2 regions of the Arthrobacter sp. zg.Y820 genome follow, and region 1 is predicted to be linked to the other one. Evidence: riboswitches for the same ligand, from Rfam matches in the RefSeq annotation. Region 1 holds a riboswitch; the other holds the start of a gene.
The links. Region 1 has a riboswitch for cyclic di-AMP ahead of QNN99_RS16405 (NlpC/P60 family protein). Riboswitches for the same ligand answer to the same signal wherever they lie in the genome.

Region 1 (7,489 bases):
CCTTGTCGAAGCATGCTGCCCCGGGCAGGCGCCGCGCGTCCGCTCCGGTTACGGCCCCGCGCCCACGGAACGGCCAACCATCGGGCCGCCGCCGGGCCGAAACAAAACCCAGCTCCTTCGGTGGTGCAGCCCAGAAAGTTGCCATCACCGCCGCGACGTCGGGCCTGATCCTTACCGTCGCCCTCCCCACTACCGCAGCGGTCCCTGAGCCGGTCGAAGAGATGCAGACCGCAGCCGTTGAGGAAGCAGTGGTGGTTTCCGCTGACCCCAATGCAACAGTTGAGTTCGAACGCGCCGCGCTGACCAGCAAGTCCGATCCGGATGCGAAGCTGCGCCAGGTCGTCGTGGCTGCGGGCAGTGAAGTTGCCGCGGGCGCCGCCAAGGGGACCCTGGCCACACCGCTGGCCTCGGATCTGGTTCAGACCTCAGGGTTCGGCTACCGGGTCAGCCCCATCACCGGCAGCGCCGGCGAACTGCACCGCGGCCAGGACTTCGCCGCGGCCTGCGGCACCGATGTTACGGCCGCTGCCTCCGGAACGGTGACCTTTGCCGGCTGGCACGGCGGCGGCGGCGGAAACCGCGTCGTCGTGGACCACGGCAACGGCGTGGAGACCACCTACAACCACATGTCCAACCTTGCGGTTGGCGTTGGCGCCACGGTGGAGCGCGGAGACCTGGTGGGTGCCAGCGGCACCACGGGCGCGTCCACCGGCTGCCACCTGCACTTTGAGGTCATGGTTAACGGCGACGTAGTGGACCCGTTGGGCTGGCTGTAACCGCAGGTAAACCATTCCGTGACCGGAACGTGACATTGGTCAAATGTTGTTGTACGCTCTTCCTCGTGCCCGATCGGCCAAAGATCGGGCACTCTCGAACAGATCGCCGAGCTCTGCCACTGTTTGAGATCCGTTCGCAACATCGCATGGCAGAGGCGGGGGAACCACATTCGGGTTTCGCAAGAAACCCTAGGGGTTAAGTTGCACGGGCCTGGCGGTCCAGCAACCGGGTGACTCCCATCCGAATCCGACAGCTCACCTCGTAGGCATTGGGAGAGGCAAACTTGTGTCATCAGTAGCTCATGGCCGTCGTCGCGCGGCCACCACCCAGACGAGCCCAATTTCAGCACTATCCCGGGCCGTTACCTCCAACGCTGGAACCATTGGCCGCCAGGCCGCAGTCGTCGTCGCCGCTTCCGGCCTCGTACTGGCCGCGGGCCTTCCCGCCCAGGCAGCCGCCAACACCGATCGCCAGGCACTGGAAGCCACGCCGCTGAGCGTCGTGACCTCCACCGGAGCCGTTTCGGTTTCCGCGCAGGCGCCGTTTGAACTGGCAACGCTGGAATCCGTTTCCTCGGTTTCCGGAGCCGACTACCGCGCGCAGGTTGCAGCAGACGAAGCCGCCGCCGCCGCCGCAGTTGTTGCACAGGAGCAGGCAGCAGCGCAGGCAAAGCAGGCTGCCGCCCTTCAGGCCCAGCAGGCCGCCGTGAGCACCAAGGCCTACGCAGCCCCGGCAGTCGCAGCCTCTGCAGCCGCAGCCCCGGCAGCCGCAGCCCCCGCTGCGGCACCTTCCGCCGGCCCGGCCGCCCCCGCAGCAGCGACGCCGGCTCCGGCCCCCGTCGCCTCCAGCGGAGCAGGCGCGGCCCTCGTGGCCTCCGCCTACAGCCAGATCGGCGTTGCGCAGGACTGCACCGCCATGGTTGAGAAGGCGCTTCGTTCCATCGGTAAGTCCGTGGGAGACCTTGCACCGGCACAGTTCTACGCCTACGGCTCGGTTGTCGGCTCTCCCCAGCCCGGTGACCTCGTCATCACTTCCGGCCACGTAGCGATCTACGTCGGCAACGGCCAGGTCATCAGCGGCGGCTTCGACGGCATGAACACCGTGCTGCACCCGCTGTCCTACCTCGGCGGCGCAAGCTTCGTCCGCGTCAGCTAAGCCCAGTTGTCACCTAACGGAGATCGCAGCCGCATGACATCGACAACTGAGCGCGCCCGCCACCGGGCGCCGGTGGCACGTACCGCACCGCTGACCGCACTGGCCCAGGCAATGACCGCCAACGCGGGAACTGTCGGACGCCAGGCAGCTGTCGTCGTCGCCGCCTCGGGACTTGTCCTGAGCACCGGCGTCGCCGCCAACGCTTCCGGATCAGACCTGGTCCGCAACGTCCAGACCAGCACCCTGGACCTGTCCTCGGCTGCTCCGCTGACAGTTCCGGAAACCGCAACGGTGAACTTTGACCGACCGGCAGTGGCCGGCGTCATCGTGGCCCCCGAGCCTGCGCCGCAGGCCCAGGTTGCCGTTCAGGCCCGGCCGGCGGCAACGCTGGACGCAGCCGCGCCAGGTGAAGCACTCGCAGCCCAGCCGGGTGAAGCACTCGCAGCCCAGCCGGGTGAAGCACTCGCAGCCGTGCCGGCCGCGGGTGCGGCTGCTCCGGCTGTGGCTGCTCCCGCCCGGCAGGAAGCCCCTGCTGCGTCGTCGGGCACCGCAGCGATTATCGCAGCGGCCGCCTACGCACAGCTGGGCGTCTCGCAGGACTGCACCATGCTGGTAACCAATTCGCTGGCTGCAGCAGGCATCAGCTTCCACGACTGGCCCGCCGGCTACCTGTCACTGGGCAGCACCGTCAGCGCTTCGCAGGCCGTTGCCGGCGACCTGATCTACTACGCCGACGGCGGCATGGGCATGGCTCACATTGCTGTCTACATTGGCAACGGCCAGGCCATCCACGGCGGATACAACGGTGGTTCCACCGTTGTTGCGCCGGCCGAGCTGGGCTCCGGCGGAGTTTACATCCGGGTCGGCTAGGACCGCACCACTGCATTTCCGCCGGTTCTGACCGGTGATCAAGGGCTCTTCCCGCGGGAAGGGCCCTTGACTCTTTTAACCGAGTGCCTTTATTAACTGAGTGCCTTTAACTGAGTGCCGCCGCTTTGACTCCTCGCCGCCGCAGAAAAATGGCCAAGATCCGGATCGGGGCATACTCTTTTCCATAGATCATCCGAAGTACCGTCCTCCGCCGACGGGCTGGCACCGCCGACGGGCATGCGAAGAGGAATGTGCATGCGCACTCTCGTCCTGAATGCCGGCTACGAGCCGCTGGCCGTGGTGACCTTCCGCCGGGCACTGGTACTGGTGCTGTCCGGGAAGGCCAGTGTTGTCGCGGAAAGCGGCGATCCCGTGGTGGGCCCCACCGAGATCCTTCCCCGCCCGTCGGTCATCCTGCTGCATCGATACGTGAAGATTCCGTATCGGGAAGGCACGTCAGCCACCCGGCGGGGCGTACTGCGCCGCGACGGACATCAGTGCGCCTACTGCGGCAAGGCCGCTTCGACAGTCGATCACGTCCTGCCCAAGTCCCGCGGAGGGGGCGACAGCTGGGAGAACATGGTCGCGTGCTGCCTGCGCTGCAACAACGCCAAGGGGGACCGGACCCTGAACCAGCTGGGCTGGCAGCTGCGCTTCCTTCCCCAGCCGCCGCGCGGAGCGCGCTGGCAAATCCGTGAACTCGAACGCCCGGCACCGCAGTGGGACGAGTTCCTTGACGCCGGCACCGCCGCGTGATGCCCCTGCCGCGCGGCGGCTCTTCCCGCTGCAACAATTCTCCCCGCTCGAAAGAGCTTTCCAGCTCGGAGGACCTTTCCCGCACCGGTGACCGTCCGCGCTTCAACGCCGTTATCTTGGCCGGCGGGCGGTCCTCGCGGCTGGACGGAACACCAAAGGCACTGCTGCAGGCCTCCGGCCGGACGCTGCTGGCGGCCGCACTGGACGCTGCGGCGGGGGCGTGCGCCTGCGCCGTTGCCGGTCCGCCGTCCTTGTCCGCAGTCGTGGAGGAGTCCGGACATGGTGCCGCGCTGCTGGTCCGGGAAGATCCGCCGTTCTCCGGGCCGGCGGCAGCCCTGGCGGCTGCCTGGACAGCGCTGGCGGAACGGGACAGTCACGCAGGGCACCTGCAACCGGGCTGGACGCTGGTCCTGGCCTGCGACATGCCGTTCATCTCCCGGGCCGTCGCGGCGCTCCTGGCCGCCGCCCGGAGCACCGAAGCGGAGGTTGCGCCGGGACGCGTGGACCGGTATGAATCGCTGCTGGCGCTTGATGAAACCGGCAGGGCGCAGCCGCTGGCGGCCCTGTACCGGACCGCTCACCTGGGAGCTGCGGTGCACCAGCCCGACAGGCCTGGCGGCTTGGAAAACCTCTCGATGAGGAGGCTCCTTGCTAAGGTGCAATGGAGGGGCGTTGCGGTGCCCGCCCACAGCACGGCGGATATTGATACGTGGGAGGATGCCCGGCGCTGGTCGGTGGGAACCGGGCGCGCCGGTAACGTGGAAGCGTCCGCAGCGTCCGAGCGAACGCCAGCAGAGGAGCAGTAAATGGCAAGCCAGGAAGAACAACTCGAAGCGTGGTGCGGCAGGCTGCTGACCGCCTTGGAGCTGGAGGGAACCGCCGTGGATATCGGCGCAGTGTTGCAGCTGGCCTCAGACGCGGCTCACTCGGTGGTCCGGCCCGCCGCACCCCTGACCACGTTTGTGGCCGGATTTGCTGCAGGGCTGGCGGCAGGCAGCGGACAGGCGGACGACGACGTCGCCATGGGCGCAGCGATGCGCGCGGCTGCCCGTGAATGCAAAAACTACGGTGAAACCGGAGACTCCAATGACAACTGACAATTCCACCCCCGTAATACTCCCGCTTCAGCCCAACGCGCCCTGGGAGCAGGCGCGCAGCTTGGCATTCTCAGCGGGCCGCCCGCTGCCCTATGAAACTGTGCCCCTGGCCGAGGCCCTGGGCCAGGTCCTCGCCGAGGACGTAACCGCCTTGCAGCCCATTCCGCATTATGCGTCGTCGGCGATGGACGGCTGGGCCGTCTCCGGTCCGCCGCCGTGGCAGCTGGTGTCGCATCAGGAGCCGAAAACGGAGCGGTGGCAGATCCACAAGGAGTCCGGACGCCGCCCGCTGCAGCCGGGCCAGGCCGTTGCCATCCTGACGGGCGGCATGATCCCGCTGGGCGCCCACAGCGTGCTGCGCTCCGAAAGCGGCGTGCTCACCGGCGGCGTCAACCCGGTGCTCGCCCTCAGCGACGATGCCCGCGGGGAAGAACCCCGGTCCGGCGAACACATCCGGCCCGCGGGAGAGGAAGCAGCCGCAGGCGAAGTCACGATCCGGCGCGGCACCCGGCTGAACCCGGCACACATCGCGCTTGCCGCAGTGTGCGGGCACGATACCCTGCCGGTGCTCCGCGCACCCCGGGTGTCGCTTCTGCTGACCGGCGACGAAGTCATCGAATACGGGCTGCCGGAGTCCGGCCAGGTGCGGGACACCTTCGGCCCGCAGCTTCCGCAGCTGGTGACCATGCTCGGCGGCCGCATGGACGTGGTCCGCCGCCTGTCCGACCGCTATGAGGACGTGGTGGCGGCCCTGAGCACTGATGCTTCCGACGAGACCTCCATCGCCATGTCCTCGGGGGATGTCCTCATCACCACCGGCGGCACCGGCCGCTCCGAGGCCGACCACCTGCGCCAGGCGCTGGAGGACATGGACGCGGAAATGCTGATCAACGGCGTCGCGATGCGTCCCGGGCACCCAACCATGCTGGCCCGTCTTCCCGACGGCCGGCTACTTGTGGCTCTGCCCGGCAATCCGCTGGCGGCCATGATGGCTGTCTTCACCGTCCTCTCACCGCTTTTGGACGGGCTCCGGGGAGCGCCGCTGTCGCCGGAGCGCCACGTCCTGGTGGGCGTGGATATTGAACCGCTGCCCGGACGCACCCGTCTGGTGCCCTGCCGGATCGAGAACGGGCGGGCGCTGCCCTCGCAGTATTTCCGGTCGGGAATGCTGCGCGGAATTGCCGACGCCGATGCCATCATGGTCATCCCGGAATCCGGATGCACCAAGGATGAAGCGATTACCGCACTGCCGCTGCCCTGGACGGTGCACGAGCCCCCGGCTCACTGAGTGCCCGTCCGGGCCGGTGTCGGCTAGGCTCGGATGAGGCGCTGCTCCAGCCCAGCCGCACTGGGTGAAGGGGCACCGTGTCTCACGGAGACGGAGTTTTTAAGGAGACGGAATGGGACGGGTTACCCGGCGCGGATCGATCACGAAATTCCGGACGGACGGAACAGTTACCAAGCGCGAAGACATACTGGCCGGCGAGGAGCCGCTGGAGATCCGGGTCGAGGGTCGTTCCTTTACCGTCACGATGAGGACGCCCGGCGATGACTTTGACCTTGTCGCCGGGTTCCTGGTCTCGGAAGGCATCATCTGGGAGCCCGGACAGCTGATCAGCCTGCGCTACTGTGCCGGCGTCGACGAGTCCGGACAGCAGACCTTCAACGTGGTGGATGTGCAGCTGCGACCGGGCACCGCACTCCCGGACACGGCTATGGAGCGCCATGTCTACACGTCCAGTTCCTGCGGCATCTGCGGGACGGCGTCCATCGATGCGGTGCGCAAGTCCTCCCACTTCTCGCTGGGCGACGACGACGTGCGGGTTCCGCTCCCGGTACTGGCGGCACTGCCGGACCAGCTGCGGCAGCAGCAGAAGGTCTTCGACCGCACCGGCGGGGTTCATGCCGCCGGGCTGTTCAGCGCCGAGGGCGAGTTGCTGTGCCTGCGCGAAGACGTGGGACGCCACAATGCGGTGGACAAAGTGGTGGGCTGGGCCCTGCGCGCGGGCAGGCTGCCGCTGCGGGGAACCGTCCTCCAGGTCTCCGGCCGGGCGTCCTTTGAATTGGTGCAGAAGGCCCAGCTTGCCGGCATCCCGATGCTGGCGGCCGTCAGCGCGCCGTCGTCGTTGTCGGTGGAGCTGGCACAGGATGCCGGGATGACGCTGGTGGGCTTCAGCCGCGGGACGTCGCTGAACTGCTACGCGTTCCCGGAGCGGATTTCGGTCTGACCGCAGCTGGGGCAGCGAAACGATCAGCGCCGCGCCGGAACCTGCACGGTGACCGTGGTGCCCCGGCCCACCGCCGAATCGATGGCCAGCTCCCCGCCGTGCTGGTGGACGATGTCCTGCACAATGGCCAGGCCGAGACCGGTGCCGGGAATTGCGGCAGCCGTGGCATTGGAAGCACGGAAGAACCGCCGGAACAGCTTGGGAATGTCGCCCTCGGGGATTCCGATGCCGCTGTCCACCACCTTGACCCGGATCTGGGGGCCGGAATCCGTGCTGATGACATCGCTCAGGACATCCACCGTTCCGCCCGGGCGCGTGAACTTCACGGCGTTGGAGAGCAGGTTCGTGAAGACCTGTTCCAGCTGCGCCTCTTCTCCGTCGACCAGGAGCGGTGCCGCCACCGGCCCCAGCTGCAGGGTAATGTCATTCGCTGCGGCAGCCGGTGCCAGCGCCGCCGCCACCGATTCCAGGAGACCGGCCAGATCGATTTCCTCCACTGCAAGACTGGCATGGGCATCGCTGCGGGAAATGGTGAGCAGGTCGGAAATGAGCTGGTTCAGGCGCGCGGCGTTGCGCCCCACAATTTCCAGCATCTGCACCATGTGC
Region 2 (7,489 bases), on a different contig from region 1:
CCTTCACTGAGCTGGCCGCCCTGCTCAGCTCTCCGGAGACTCGCCGTGATGTGGCCTGGCTTCTGTTCCACTGCGCGTTTGCCGTGCCGGCCGCCGCCCTCGCTCTCGCGCTGCCCGTTGGTGCGGTGCTGTACGTGGTGGCCGCCCCCTTCTGGCCCCTGTTTCCGCCGGAAGCGCCGCTGGAGCTGACAGTCGCCGTCACAAGTTGGACCGACGCCCTCCTGATGATCCTGCTGGGACTGGGCTACGCCGTCGCCGCCTGGCTGCTGCTGCCCTGGATGGCGCGACGGATCAGCGACGCAACCCTGGGCATTCTGTCCCCCCGGCGGTTCGCGGAGCTGTCCCGGCGCATCTCCGACCTGTCCGCTGCCCGGGCCAATGCCCTCGCCGCCCACGCGGCGGAACTGCGGCGCATCGAGCGGGAACTGCACGACGGCGCGCAGAACCGCCTCGTCGGCGTCGTCATGATGCTCGGGCTGGCACAGCGGGCTGCCGAAACGGATCCGGCGGCGGCAATGCCTTTTCTTGGGCGCGCGCAGGATGCCGCCGCCGAAGCCCTGGCCGGCCTGCGGGCGGCAGTACACGATATTTATCCGCCGGTCCTGGACGAACTGGGGCTGGGCGGGGCCGCCGCTTCGCTGACCAGCCGGTCACCGGTTCCGTGTTCCCTGAATACCAGCGGCCTGCGGCGGGCTCCCGCCGCGGTGGAGGCGGCAGCGTACTTTGTCCTCGCTGAAGCCCTGACCAACGCGGCAAAGCACGCCGACGCGTCACGGATTGACGTGGTTCTGCAAACCGAATCATCGCCGCGGGAGGACATTCTGGTGATCCAAGTGAACGACGACGGCCGAGGCGGCGCGCGGGCAGGTTCGCCTGAGACCGCAGGGTCGGCTGAGGCCGCCGGCCGCTCGGGCACGGGACTGGCCGGGATCGCCCGGCGGGCGGCGGCCTTCGGCGGCAAGCTGGTCCTGGCCAGCCCCGACGGAGGGCCCACTGTTGTGAGGGTAGAACTGCCATGCGCCTTCTGATAGCCGAAGACGACGCCCTTCTGCGGGCGGGCTTGGAACTGCTGCTGCAGGGCGAAGGATTCGAGGTGGTCGGTTCCGCCGACAACGCCGAGGACCTGCTTGCGGCCTTTGAGCCGGGGAGCGCCGACGGTGCGGTGCTGGACGTGCGGATGCCGCCGTCGTACACCAATGAAGGCCTGCGTGCGGCCTTGGAACTCCGCTCCCGGGTGCCCAATTTTCCCGTGCTCGTCCTCTCCGCCTATGTGGAGGACCGCTACGCCGGGCGGTTGCTTGCCTCCGGCGCGCAGGGCGTGGGCTACCTGCTCAAGGAACGTGTGGGCAAGGTCGGCGACTTTGTGGACGGCCTAAAGCGGGTGCTGGACGGCGGAACGGTGATGGACCCGGAGGTCATTGCGCAGCTGTTCAGCCGACGCAGCACCCAGGATCCCATTCGGTCGCTGACCCCGCGGGAATTCGAGGTGCTGGGGCTGGTGGCCGAGGGGCTCGGCAATGCCGCCATTGCGCAGGCAATTTCAGTCTCAGAGACCGCCGTCAGCAAGCATATTGGCAACATCTTCGCGAAGCTGGGACTTTCGCCGCTGGACAACGGGCACCGTCGGGTCCTGGCTGCCCTGGCCTATCTGCGGTCCTAGCCCGCCTGCCGTCCCGGAGCATCACCTGATGAATTCGCCGGGACCAGGTTGCATTTCACCGGGGATGATTTTTCGTGTCTTTTCACGCCTTTTGTTTCCGTCGGCACCGAACCTGCCCGCCGAGCGGCCGACTTCCGCGCCGCCGGGCGTTCTGCCGCCGCAGCACCCGGGCAAGGACGGTAGGCTAAGAGTGCTCCCAGCGCGTTGATATATTGCGATCCGGCCAGATCACGAAAGAAGAGAAGAATTATGCCAGCGCCTCAGCGAACCGATGCCGACAGCATTCGCCAGGATTTAGGATTCCTCACCGTCGCGGAAGTCCTGCAGCTGTGCGCTACCCAGCAGATACTCGACCCGTCATCGACCTTGATTTCACGAAGAGCTCAGCTCGGCGAAGGCAATGTGCTGTATCCCGGAGTGGTTATCCAGGTGGATGACCAGAGTTCCTGCGTTATCGGACACCGGAATGTTTTCCATCCAGGCACCTTTCTCACCGCCGAGCACGGTGGAATGCTCCTCCTGGGCTCCGAAATCACGCTGGGGCCCGGCGGAGTCCAGCTCAAGGCGGGCCGGACCCATGCCGTGGCAGTGGGCGACGGCGCACGGCTGGCCAACGGGCCCGTGGTGACCGGCCGGTCAGTGCTTGGCACCGGCTCACAGATCATGGGTGCCGTCGAAGCGGATTCAGTGGTTCTCGCCGACGGCGGAGACTTCCGCTCAAATCCGGCGGAGAAGCGCGGTGCTGTCCTTAGGGGAACGGGGCTCGCCCGCGGACTGAGGCTGGCTCCCGGCGAACTGGTTCAGGGCTTTGGCAACTTCGCGACAGCCAACGTCGTACGCCAGACCGATTCGCCCGCCTGATCCCTCCGGTCCAGGCCGCTCCGGGCTGCAATTACCAAGAGGCGGCACCCAGGTGAAAATGCGAGCTCCGTTACTAAATAGTTACCTTTGCGTAATCGTCTTGTAGCGTAGTGGTCGTGCCGTTATCTGAAGCGGCTCCCTTGGCTTGTTACCTAGCTCTGCCGCTGGTCAAGGTCCACAGATATAAACACTTCGGCAGAGGCGGGGGAACCATAAACGGGTTCCTTTGAATCCTTGGGGTTAAGTCAGCCGAAGGTTTCTTTAGCTGACCGGGTGACTCCCATCCGCATCCGACAGCTCACCTCGCAGGTATCGGGAGAGGTAACTCATTGTCTTTCAATAACACTCGTGGACGCCACCGTGCCAACAACGCCGGGCTCCTGGCCGCAGTTGCCAACGCCACCAACGGCAAAGCACGCACCATCGGCAGCGCCGCTACCGTCATGGCCGCAGGCTCCACTCTGCTGCTCGGCATGGCCGCTCCGGCCTCGGCCGGCGTCATCGCCAACGACTCAGCCGAGTCCTACAGCGCACCGGCCCCTGTAGCCGCACCCGCCGCTGTAACCGCTCCCGTTGAGGCCCCGGCATCTGCAGGATCCACTCACGTGGTTCAGTCCGGCGATACGCTCAGCAAGATTGCTGCAACGTACGGCGTCAACCTGAACGACATCCTGGCGCAGAACGGCCTTGCGCTGGACTCCATCATCTACCCCGGTGATGTCATCACCTACGCCGGTGGCGCCGCCGCAGCTCCTGTTGCTGCTCCTGTTGCCGCTCCTGTTGTTGCCGCTGCTCCGGCCCCCGCGGCCGAGCCTGCTGCAGCCGACTTCAGCAGCATCAGCACCCAGGCGTCCGCCGTGACTCCTGCTGCCGTAACCGGCACCAACCAGATCATGCTTGCATCCGCTCAGTCCCAGATGGGCGCCATGCAGGACTGCACCGTCCTGGTTGAGGTTGCCCTCCGGGCAGCCGGCCACTCGGTTGGCGACCTGTCCCCGGCGCAGCTTGCTGCCTACGGAACCCCGGTCACTGACCCGCAGCCCGGCGACATCGCCTTCTACGCCGACGGCGGCATGGGCTTTGCCCACATTGCCATCTACACCGGCAACGGACAGGCCATCCACAGCGGATGGAACGGCAACCAGACCGTTGAGCAGAGCGCTAACGTCGGCTCCGGCGCCGTCTACTACCGCGTAGCGTAATTTCGCAGTAGCAATCCCGCCGGAGGGCGGGAAGTGAACGGCTCGTCCTCCGGCAGCTCCACCAAAAACACCCGGCCCTTTGGCCGGGTGTTTTTGCGTGTCCGGGTGTTCTGTCCAGACGTTCTGTCCGGACGTTCCGTCCGGACGTTCCGTTTCCGGTGTCCCGTGTCGGACTGCCTTAGGTGGTCGGGGCGTCCTGCTCAGTGTTGTCCTGAGTTTCAGCGTCGTCCTGAGTTTTCGGCTCCTTGCCGGAAGCATCATCGCCGGCGGGGCCGTCGCCGTCGTCAGCAGGACCGTCGCCATCGCCTCGGATTTTGTCTCCGTCTTCGGCAGGACCGTTCCCAGGCTCGTCTCCGTCGCCCGGAATCCCGTCGTCGCCTCTGTGGTGATGCTTATGGGGGCGCCCGTCCCCATCGGTATCGGCTTCGGTTTCGGCTTCGCCGTCGGCCTCTGCGTTGGCGTCTGCGTCTGCGTCCTCGTCGTCGAGTCGCGGACGGCTCTCGGACCGGGTGTCCTGGTCCTCAGCGCTTCGGTCCTCGGCGTCCTGGTCCTCGGCGCCCTGTTTGTCCGTGTCCTGCTCCCGCTGGACTTCCTGCTCGGTAACCGAGGCCTGTTCCTGGTCCCCTGAGGTATCCGCGGTGGCCACGCCGGCAAAAAAGGAGCCGACCAGCAGCGCCAGACCGCCGACGACGCCGAGTATCCACCCAAGTGGCCCTCTGGCCTTGTCCCGGAGAACCGTGGTCTTGTCCCGGAAAACCATCGTAATCTTCACCTCCGAAAGTGGTTTGCTGACGCTTCCATTCTCGGATCAGATTCTTCGAGGATTCTTAGTTCCGCTCCCGCAGTCCGCGCAGCCTCCCCCACCTGGTCCGCCGCCCGCGGATGCTGTTATCGAGCGGCAGCCGGACTTCCACGACGCCGCCGGAATCTGCTTCGTTACCGGCACGTTCACCGGCGCCGGCCGGCAAAGCACGGACGCTGCCGCCGTATCGGGCGGAAATCTCCGCAACCAGTGCCAGCCCGAGCCCATAGTGCCGCGGCTGCGCTGAGGAGCCGTCCCCGCCCTTTGAGCCTTCGGAATCATCGCCGGCTCCCTGCCGGTCCCGGCTCCGCGCCGATGCAAACCGCTCAAAGGCATGCCGGCTGAAGCCGGGCGGAAAACCGGGGCCGTCGTCGGACACCCGAATCACAGCCTCCCCGCTGTCGCTCCGAACCGAAAACCGCACGACTGATCGGCCGTAGTCCAAAGCGTTGGCCCCCAGCGCCGTAAAGACTCGCTGCAGGGCGAACTGCCCGCCAAGGACTGTCACTTCCGGGGCCGGCGCATCGAACTCCAGCGTCAGGTTCCGCCTCCGCGCCTCCGGCTCCAGGGAGCCGACGGCGGACCGGGCCAGTGCAACCAGGTTGACGGGTTCCGCCGGACCGGACTGCCGCGGATCTGCCGCCATCAGCAGGTCTTCGAGGATGCCTGTCAGCACCTTGGTGTCGGCGACGACGTCGTCCGCTGCCTGCAGAGCCTCCGGGGCAGGCGCCGAGCCGGCCGGGTCAGCCGCCAGCCGCCGCCGAAGCAACTGTGTCCGTGTGCTCAGCAGCGTCAGCGGTGTGCGCAGTTCATGGCTGGCATCAGCGACAAACCGGCGCTGCAGGGCCAGTGCCTCGGCCATTGGACGCATCGCCGCTCGCGCAGCCAGCGCTGAGACGGCTCCGGCCGCAAGGCCCGCCGCCGCGACGGAAACCGCCAGTGCCAGGGCCAGGCGGCGCAGCTGTTCGGTGGCATCATGTGTGTCAACGGCAGCCTGGACAACGTCTCCGCGGCGCTCGACCGTCAGGACCTCATAGGTGCGGCTCCCTGCCGCAACCGTGTCCCTGCGATCCAGGCCGGTAGCGGCCACTTGGGCCAGCGACTGCGTGTCCGGAAGCCCGGAGGGCATGTTGCGGGACACGGCCAGCCGACCGTCGTCGTACACGGCGAGGAACACGTCCAGCGGCGCCTCCCGGGGCGAATCAAACTCCACCGCTGATGCCAGGGTCTGCTCCGCCGCCTCGCGCGTCTGGGTGGCCACCAATCCGTAGACCAGGGTGCCGGCCAGGCCCAGCAGCACCACGACCAGCGCAGTGAACTGCACGGCGAGACGCAGGGACGCCCGGCTTAATTCACTTTGCTCCCGGCTGGCCCGGCTGGTCTGGCCGGCCCGACTGACCCGACCGGCCCGGTCGCCTTTCACGGCCACCTCATGTCCGCGTCATCTCCGCTTCATGTCCGGGCACCGAGCCGGTAACCGATGCCGCGCACGGTCAGCACGATTCCCTTGCCCAACTTGCGCCGAAGATAATGCACATACGTATCCACGACGCCGTCGTCATCCGCGTCCGGAAAGACAGCATCCAGGAGGTCAACGCGGGGAAAGACCTGTCCCGGGCGCCGGGCCAGGTGCTCCAGCAGTGCACCCTCCCGGTCCGAAAGCACCACCACCTCGCCCGTGTCGGTCGTGACGGTGCGGCCGGTGGTGTCCAGGACTCCCCCAGGCACCGGCAGGACGGGGGTCAGCGCCGCGCTCCTGCGCCGCAGCGCGCGCAGGCGCGCCAGCAGCTCATCGACGTCAAAGGGTTTGGCGAGATAGTCTTCGGCGCCCCGGTCCAGCCCTTCCACCCGGTCGGCGGGATTTCCCAGCGCCGAAAGCACCAGTGCCGGTGTGAGCACGCCGCGGCTGCGCAGCCGGGTCAGGACGTCCAGGCCTTCAACGCCGGGCAATCCTCGGTCCAGCAGCAGGACATCGAAGGAATGTGTCAGACCCTCGTGGAGGGCGCGCTGCCCGTCAAAGGCCAGGGTCACCTGGTAGCCCTCCGACTTCAGGAGCTCCGCCAGCATGCCTGCCAGGCTGCGGTCATCTTCCACGACTAGGATCCGGGGAGGCTCCGTCATCCCGGAAGTCTAGCCGCGGTCCCATCGAAACACCCGGCTGCGGAACCCGGTTCGGCCCGCTGCGGGCCAAATCAACGATCGGGCATCCGGGAACCGGGTTGCTCGAGAGACTTGGTTGCTCGAGAGACATGGTTGCTCAGCTAACGGGTTGCCGCCAGCCGCATTCGGGTCATCCACTTCGCACCGTTCCCGGTGGTCAGCGCGATCACGACGACGGCAACCAGTGCTCCGATGGTGGTTTCCACCGCCCGGTCAACGGTCAGGTCCCACGCCGGCTGCGTGGAGACGAATCCCGTCATCAGCAGGGCCACCGGAGTCAGGAACACCATGGCAAGGCCGTAGTGCCGGATCACGTAGATCTCACCGCCGAGCTGCAGGAGTGCCAGGAGAATCGCCAACTGCACGGGCGACCAGTCCGGCTGCAGCAGCAGGGCCGACAGCAACACCCCGGCATAGGTCCCGAGGATGAAGTGTCCGGCCCGGGCCGGGGCATCGGCCGCATCCGCTGCGGCAATCGGCGCACAGGCGGCGAGCATCGCCCAGTAGCTGTGCCCGGGACCGAGGACCAGGGCCAAGGAACCCGCCGCAGCTACCGCGGCCACATACCGTCCCGAGTGCACCAAGATGCCGGCCCAATCCGGGGCCGGGGCTGATTGCCGCTCAAGCCGGGGCAGGTGCGTCCGGGGCGTGTGCGTCCGGGCATGAAGCCGGCCGGCGACACCGAGCAGCACCGCGGTCAGGGCACTGCCGGCCACGGCCAGCGCCGCTTCCCCGATCGAGCCGGCAAACGGTGCTGCGGCGGTTGCAGTGAACGCGAAGATATAGGTAAACGGGCCCGCGGGA

Region 2: another riboswitch for cyclic di-AMP. It lies ahead of QNN99_RS08435 (C40 family peptidase); the one in region 1 lies ahead of QNN99_RS16405 (NlpC/P60 family protein).

Annotation. Positions count from the first base shown of each region.
Region 1 is NZ_JASKLX010000016.1:12,941-20,429, forward strand. It holds gene QNN99_RS16400 (M23 family metallopeptidase) at 3-776, shown strand; cyclic di-AMP (ydaO/yuaA leader) riboswitch at 897-1,059, shown strand; gene QNN99_RS16405 (NlpC/P60 family protein) at 1,063-1,932, shown strand; gene QNN99_RS16410 (NlpC/P60 family protein) at 1,966-2,802, shown strand; gene QNN99_RS16415 (HNH endonuclease) at 3,058-3,558, shown strand; gene mobA (molybdenum cofactor guanylyltransferase) at 3,558-4,364, shown strand; gene QNN99_RS16425 (DUF6457 domain-containing protein) at 4,365-4,655, shown strand; gene QNN99_RS16430 (molybdopterin molybdotransferase MoeA) at 4,645-5,943, shown strand; gene fdhD (formate dehydrogenase accessory sulfurtransferase FdhD) at 6,056-6,883, shown strand; gene QNN99_RS16440 (sensor histidine kinase) at 6,907-7,489, opposite strand, start outside.
Region 2 is NZ_JASKLX010000008.1:189,264-196,752, forward strand. It holds gene QNN99_RS08420 (sensor histidine kinase) at 1-1,028, shown strand, start outside; gene QNN99_RS08425 (response regulator) at 1,016-1,660, shown strand; gene QNN99_RS08430 (LbetaH domain-containing protein) at 1,910-2,521, shown strand; cyclic di-AMP (ydaO/yuaA leader) riboswitch at 2,701-2,847, shown strand; gene QNN99_RS08435 (C40 family peptidase) at 2,851-3,723, shown strand; gene QNN99_RS08440 (hypothetical protein) at 3,902-4,495, opposite strand; gene QNN99_RS08445 (sensor histidine kinase) at 4,551-5,849, opposite strand; gene QNN99_RS08450 (response regulator transcription factor) at 5,978-6,646, opposite strand; gene QNN99_RS08455 (FUSC family protein) at 6,787-7,489, opposite strand, start outside.